Regions from separate parts of the Aliiglaciecola sp. LCG003 genome, predicted to be linked through region 1. Evidence: predicted binding sites of a transcription regulator. Region 1 holds the regulator's gene; the other holds the start of a gene.
What was found. The regulator NrdR, encoded in region 1, represses ribonucleotide reductase genes. The targets are predictions, from matches to a motif close to AAACACNANATNTNGTGTTT.
Positions count from the first base shown of each region.

Region 2: the regulator NrdR is predicted to act here: its motif matches at 2,061-2,080, upstream of nrdA (class 1a ribonucleoside-diphosphate reductase subunit alpha).

Region 1 covers NZ_CP128185.1:3,177,710-3,181,138, reverse strand. Annotated here, with positions in the region: gene glyA (serine hydroxymethyltransferase) at 1-170, shown strand, start outside; gene QR722_RS13900 (CPBP family intramembrane glutamic endopeptidase) at 314-1,099, shown strand; gene QR722_RS13895 (rhodanese-like domain-containing protein) at 1,208-1,603, shown strand; gene nrdR (transcriptional regulator NrdR) at 1,717-2,166, shown strand; gene ribD (bifunctional diaminohydroxyphosphoribosylaminopyrimidine deaminase/5-amino-6-(5-phosphoribosylamino)uracil reductase RibD) at 2,193-3,326, shown strand; gene QR722_RS13880 (riboflavin synthase) at 3,338-3,429, shown strand, end outside.
Region 2 covers NZ_CP128185.1:2,088,287-2,091,715, forward strand. Annotated here, with positions in the region: gene nrdA (class 1a ribonucleoside-diphosphate reductase subunit alpha) at 1-1,878, opposite strand, end outside; gene QR722_RS09045 (HAD family hydrolase) at 2,347-3,006, opposite strand; gene ubiG (bifunctional 2-polyprenyl-6-hydroxyphenol methylase/3-demethylubiquinol 3-O-methyltransferase UbiG) at 3,019-3,429, opposite strand, start outside.

The DNA of each region.
Region 1 (3,429 bases):
TACGCATAGGCTCTCCGGCAATTACCCGTCGTGGCTTCAAGCAAGCTGAAGCTGAGCAAGTTGCCACTTGGATTTGCGACGTACTTGACAATATGGGTGACCAAAGCACAATAGATCGAGTAAAAAGCGAAGTCCTTGCCCTATGTGAGAAGTTCCCTGTTTATGGGTAATCTGATTTGAATCATTGAAAAACCGTACCTGTGTACGGTTTTTTTATGTCTGAAAATAGACTATGTTGTGAGAACTTCAATTTGTTGAAGATATAACCCTTAAAATTTAATTTTCTAGCATATTGTATAGGACGACAATAGCCATGTTGAAAAATCCACCTTCTCTGCTAATTGCTTTAGGTTTAGTGATCACCTGGATAATATTACAAATCCTATTAGGCCTAGTGCTCTATCAATCTGGTTTAGTGACACAGTCCAGCGTTTTTTGGGATATGCTAGTTGTCACCATTGCTACCGGTATGGTGGTGTTACTGGCGATGAAGCACACTGAGTTGAGTTTCAGCGGCTTGTGGGATGATTCTGGCAATCAGTTTAGAAGCACAGCGACATTATTGTTTCCACCAATATGCGTGGTATTAGTCGGTGCCTTGTGGTGGTTTGCCGATATTCAAATGCAGTATTTTAAACTGATTCCGCCTAGCCCAGAGATCCTCAAGCACTTTGATATGTTAATGACGGGCGGTATCTGGTCTATATTGGCAGTGTGTGTGATTGCTCCGGTTATTGAGGAAGTTCTTTTCCGCGGTATTATTTTTCGTGGTTTTCTGCATCATTACCCGCCCAGTCTAGCGATAGTATTATCAGCGGTGTTATTTGCCGGTGCTCATCTGAATCTGTATCAGTTTTTGGTGGCACTGGTGATGGGTATTTTTTTAGCTTGGATATATTACAAAAGCCGCTCATTGTGGCCGTGTATTTTTGCTCATGCAGTGTTCAATACCAGCGCCTATATAGGTTACCAACCTATTGAACAATACCAATATAATTCTGTTGTAGTCAACGGTCTTACATTTGGGCTATCAGTGGCTGGTCTGTACCTTTTAAGCCAAGTTTTCAACCGTGGATTTAGCCGGCGCAAGCTAATTTAAGGCATTTTATTCCTTGTCTCAATTTTATCGAATAATGGCTTGCTTACCTCTATAAGCGGTTTGATATTCTGGCAAACTAGGGTCTTTATCATTAAACAGGGGCCCAAGATGTCATCTGTAGTAACCCGAATTCCTGCTGGGCAGAGCGACGCTGCCAAACAATACTTTAGCCAATTGCTGAGCTTCGAAACTGATTGCTGGGATGTACATTTCGCTCAATCGAATAGTCGTCAGGATTTTGTTTTACTGGATGTGCGCAATGCCCAGTTGTATGCGCAAGGTCATCTTCCCCATGCGATTAATATTGCGCATAAACAGTTAAGTGTAGAAAGTTTATCTCACTTCCCTGACGATACTGTATTTGTGGTTTACTGCGCAGGACCACATTGCAATGGCGCAGATAAGGCTGCGGTCAAGTTGGCTGATTTGTCTCGTCCGGTAAAGAAAATGATTGGTGGGGTAACGGGCTGGCTCGATGAAGGATTAAGCCTTGTGGTGGGATAGATAACATGGTTTTACAGTTTATGTCGGGCTAATTAGCCTATCGAACTATAATTTAGCTGCAAATTTTGCTAGTTTTAGCCCATTAAAATCTTGTTGAAAAGATACCAACATTTATGTTTTGTCCATTTTGTGCTGAACAAGAAACCAAAGTTATTGACTCGCGGCTGGTGGCTGAAGGCCACCAAGTTAGACGTAGACGTGAATGTACCAGTTGTCACGAGCGTTTTACGACTTTTGAAATTGCTGAACTAGTTATGCCCCGAGTGGTGAAACGAGATGGCTCCCGTGAACCTTTTAATGAAGATAAATTGCGCGCAGGACTGCAGCGGGCGTTGGAGAAACGTCCTGTGAGCACTGAAAAAGTTGAGCATTGTATCAGTCAGTTAAAGTCGTCTTTGCGGGCCACCGGTGAGCGTGAAATCAGCAGCGAATTTCTAGGTGGTTTGATAATGAACGCGTTGAAAGATCTCGACAAAGTGGCTTATGTGCGCTTTGCGTCTGTCTATCGCTCATTTGAGGATATCCGTGAGTTTGGCGAAGAAATTGCTAAGCTTGGCGACTAGACGTCCTATCGTGAGTGGATAACTTCATGACAGTTCAAACATTTTCTGCGCAAGATCACCGTATGATGGCCCAAGCCTTGAAGTTGGCTCAACGGGGTATCTATTCCACCTCGCCAAATCCAAATGTGGGCTGTGTGATTGCTGATGATAGCGATAACATAGTGGGCCAAGGCTGGCACCTTAAAGCCGGCTCTCCTCATGCTGAAGTCCATGCATTACGCCAAGCTGGGCGGTTGGCTAAAGGGGCGACAGCTTATGTCACTTTAGAGCCCTGTAGCCACTTTGGTCGTACGCCTCCCTGCGCGAATGCGCTAGTCGAAGCTGGTATTAAACGTGTGGTGGCCGCTATGGTCGATCCTAACCCTGCCGTATCTGGGCGTGGACTAGCCATATTGCAACAACAAGGCATAGACACCTCATATGGATTAATGGCTGAGCAAGCAGAAACGTTAAACCGTGGTTTTGTTAAACGGATGAAAACAGGAACACCCTGGGTAACCCTTAAGCTCGCTGCTAGTTTAGATGGCAAAACCGCGTTAGCTAACGGACGCAGTCAGTGGATCACTGGCACTGCTGCGCGCCAAGATGTGCAACGACACCGACTGGCAAGCTGTGCTATTTTGAGTGGTTCAGGTACGGTATTAACTGATGACCCAAGTCTCAATGTTAGACACCATGAGTTAGGTGATTTAGCGCAGCAGATAGATAAAAGTACCATGCGCCAACCCGCTAGAATAATATTAGATGGCAGGAATCAACTTCACAATGCGCTCAGATTGTTTGATCTTGCTGGCCAAACCTATGTATTTAATCAAACCTACAACTCGTTATTGAGACCTAGTGTTGAGCAAATTCAGTTGGCATCTAAGGATAACAAACTTGACTTGCAGGCCGTTCTGCAGAATTTGGCTGAACTGCAATTTAACAATATTTGGTTAGAGGCGGGTGGCCGACTAGCCGGTGCCCTAGTGCAACAAAATTTAGTTGATGAATTGATTTTATACCAAGCGCCCAAATTATTAGGCGATAAGAGTCAAAACTTGTTTGTAATGGATGAGCTAACCTCCATGTCGCAAACAAAGATGTTACAATGGTCATCCATCAAAATGGTCGGTGAAGACGTTAAATTTACCGCACGTTTTGTGCCTAATAGTGAATAATTAGAGAAATTATGTTTACCGGAATAATAGAAGATGTAGGGCATATCGCCAAATTACAGCCCACAGGTGACGATATTCGTCTCACCGTAAATGTGAATAAAAT
Region 2 (3,429 bases), 1.1 Mb from region 1:
AGACGATGTTTCAGATGGCATCAAAGCTGACAAAGTACTGTTGCGTAAACCATGTTGAGTGATCTCTTTTCGTAAGCTTTCCCAGTCGTAATGTAACGGCTCGTTACAAACCTTATCCAAGTCCTTTTTATAGGTATCAATAGGTAGAATACCTTGCGAGTAGGTTGTCTCGTTAAATTTCGGACAAGCGCCTTTTTCTTTTGCTAATTTATTGGATGCTTTAAGCAAGTAATATTGCATAGCTTCGAAGGTTTTGTGAATTAGTGCATTACCACTGCCATCGGAATATTTTTTGCCATTTTTTGCTAGGTAGTAAGCAAAGTTGATCACACCTATACCCAATGTACGACGGCCAATAGACGCATTGTAAGCAGCTGGAACCGGGTAATCCTGATAGTCCAACAAACTATCTAGTGCGCGCACAGCTAAGTCGGATAGCTCTTCAAAATCATCAAGACTTTTAATTTCCCCAAGGTTAAAAGCAGATAGAGTACAAAGGGCTATTTCACCATTTTCATCATTTACATGCTCTAACGGTTTGGTAGGTAACGCAATTTCAAGACACAGGTTACTTTGTCTAACGGGTGCTACTTTAGGATCAAATGGACTATGAGTATTACAATGGTCAACGTTTTGTAGGTAGATCCGGCCAGTACTGGCACGTTCTTGCATAAATAGGCTGAATAGCTCTACCGCTCTGATTGATTTCTTACGAATTGAGGCGTCTTGCTCATATTGAACATAGAGCTTTTCAAACTCTACTTGGTCTGCAAAGAAAGCATCATAAAGCCCAGGAACATCGGAAGGGCTAAACAAGGTGATGTTTTGATCTTTGATCATACGTTGATACATCAGCTTATTAAATTGCACACCATAATCTAAATGACGTACACGGTTTTCTTCCACACCCCGATTATTTTTCAGTACTAATAGAGATTCAACCTCTAAATGCCAGACCGGATAAAATAACGTTGCTGCTCCGCCACGAACACCACCTTGGGAGCAACTCTTAACCGCAGTCTGGAAATACTTGTAAAAAGGAATACAACCCGTGTGATAAGCCTCGCCACCACGGATATTGCTACCCAATGCGCGAATTCGTCCAGCATTAACACCGATTCCAGCCCGTTGACTAACGTATTTGACTATGGCACTAGCTGTAGCATTGATTGAATCCAAGCTATCGCCGGTTTCAATTAACACACATGAGCTAAATTGACGAGTGGGTGTCCTAACGCCAGACATAATTGGAGTAGGCAAAGAAATTTTGAATAATGAAGTCGCATCATAGAAACGTTTAATATAATCCAGGCGGGTTTCTTTGCTGTAATTTGCGAACAGGCAGGCTGCAACTAATATGTAAAGAAACTGCGCACTTTCATATATGTCGCCGGTAACACGGTTTTGTACAAGATACTTGCCCTCTAACTGCTTAACCGCTGCATAACTGAAATTCATGTCGCGCCAATGGTCAAGGTAAGCATCTAACTCTGTTAATTCTTGCTCAGAATAATCTTCCAGGATGTGAGCATCATATTTGCCCATTTTGACCATACGTTTAACATGATCAACCAGTGCAGGCGGTTCAAATTGCCCATAGGCTTTTTTACGCAGATGGAAAACTGCGAGTCGTGCAGCTAAATATTGGTAATCGGGACTATCAGTTGAAATTAGATCCGCTGCGGATCGTATCAATGTCTCGTGAATATCTTCGGTTTTAATACCATCGTAAAATTGAATATGCGCTTTGATTTCAACTTGAGAAACAGAGACATTATTCAGGCCTTTAGCCGCCCAAGTGATAACTTTATGGATTTTATCCAAGTCTATAACTTCACGTTCGCCATCGCGTTTTGTGACAAAGAGATTATTATTCATGATTTTGATAGCCGTATAGATTATTAGCGCCAAGTGCTCGATGCATCTAGCATCGAACACAGAAAGTATATTTCGTCGTAACCCAATACCATGCGAGTCACTCAATTGAGATTATCGCGTAATTGTTAAAATAGTTATTAATATTGGGATAGCCACAAGATAGAGGTGTTTTACTCTGTTTGCAACCCAACATATGGTGGTTTTGTGGGCAGTTGGAGCCTAACTATTTACTAGGTTAGTATTGACTAACTTAGCAACTATACTTGAAAGCGAGTTAACGTGAATGCAAGTTTATTCTGATAATATTTTTTTTAATAAATCTTTTTGATAGGAATAAATCGTTTTTAGACAATACCGATATATAGCGAAATAATGTCACAAAAACACAACATCTGGTATCAATTATGCTTTATGTCTATGATTAAAAATCCATCAATCTGATGCTTTTAGACAAAGCACCATTTACCTTCACCGACATTTTAATTGCCAAATTTGTTGTATGTGATCAACTGTAAAGTCCGCTTGCCAATCTCTGACCTGGTTGAGGTCGTCGATGTAACCATAACAAGCAGCAACACTGATCATATCTGCTGAATTAGCGGCTTGTATGTCTCGAATCGCATCGCCAACATATAATGTACTGCCGGGATTCAAATTAAGTAATTTTGCGGCTTCTAAAAGGGGCAGGGGATCGGGTTTTCGTTTCGATAATGTATCACCGCTAAATACACAATTACATGCTGCTAAGAGTGGAAAATATGATAATAACGAATCAGTTAACCAACCAGGCTTGTTTGTAACAATCCCCCAAGGAATAGCCCTTTCATTTAGCTGCAAAAGGCATTCCTCAACACCGGCGAACATACGTGTATCAACACAGATATTAGTAGCATAGTGATCTAACAGTTGCTGCCGTGCTATTGGAAAATCTAATTGGTTAAAGTTGTCACCAAAACCTAGCTCTAACAGGCCTTTAGCCCCATCGGAGGCAACATTACGATAGGCTGCAAAAGCTATGCTTGGTTGATCGTGCTGAGACAACACATGATTTAATGCATTGCCCAAATCTTTTGCGGTATCTAATAAAGTGCCATCGAGGTCAAACAAAACACCATTAAAATGACTCATAGTACAGCCTTATTATTCATCGTCTATCCTTTGGCAATGCAGCAAATAGTTTACATCAACATTTTGATCTGACAAATAATATTGTTGAGTGAGTGGATTAATATGAAGACCGGTCATATTTTTTGCGATTAACTCTGATTTGTCTATCCAGCTGATTAGTTCAGCAGGTTTGATAAATTTTTCGTGTTGGTGGGTACCTTTAGGAACCAATTTTAACACATGTTCCGCCCCCACTATGGCCATCAAATAGGACTTGATATTGCGGTTTAGCGTTGAGAAAAAAACATGACCACCAGGTTTTACTAAGCTGGCACAGGCTGCAACGATAGATTCTGGGTTAGGCACGTGCTCCAGCATTTCCAAACAGGTAACCACATCAAATTGGCCACTGTGCTGACTCGCCATCTGCTCAGCAGTATTTAG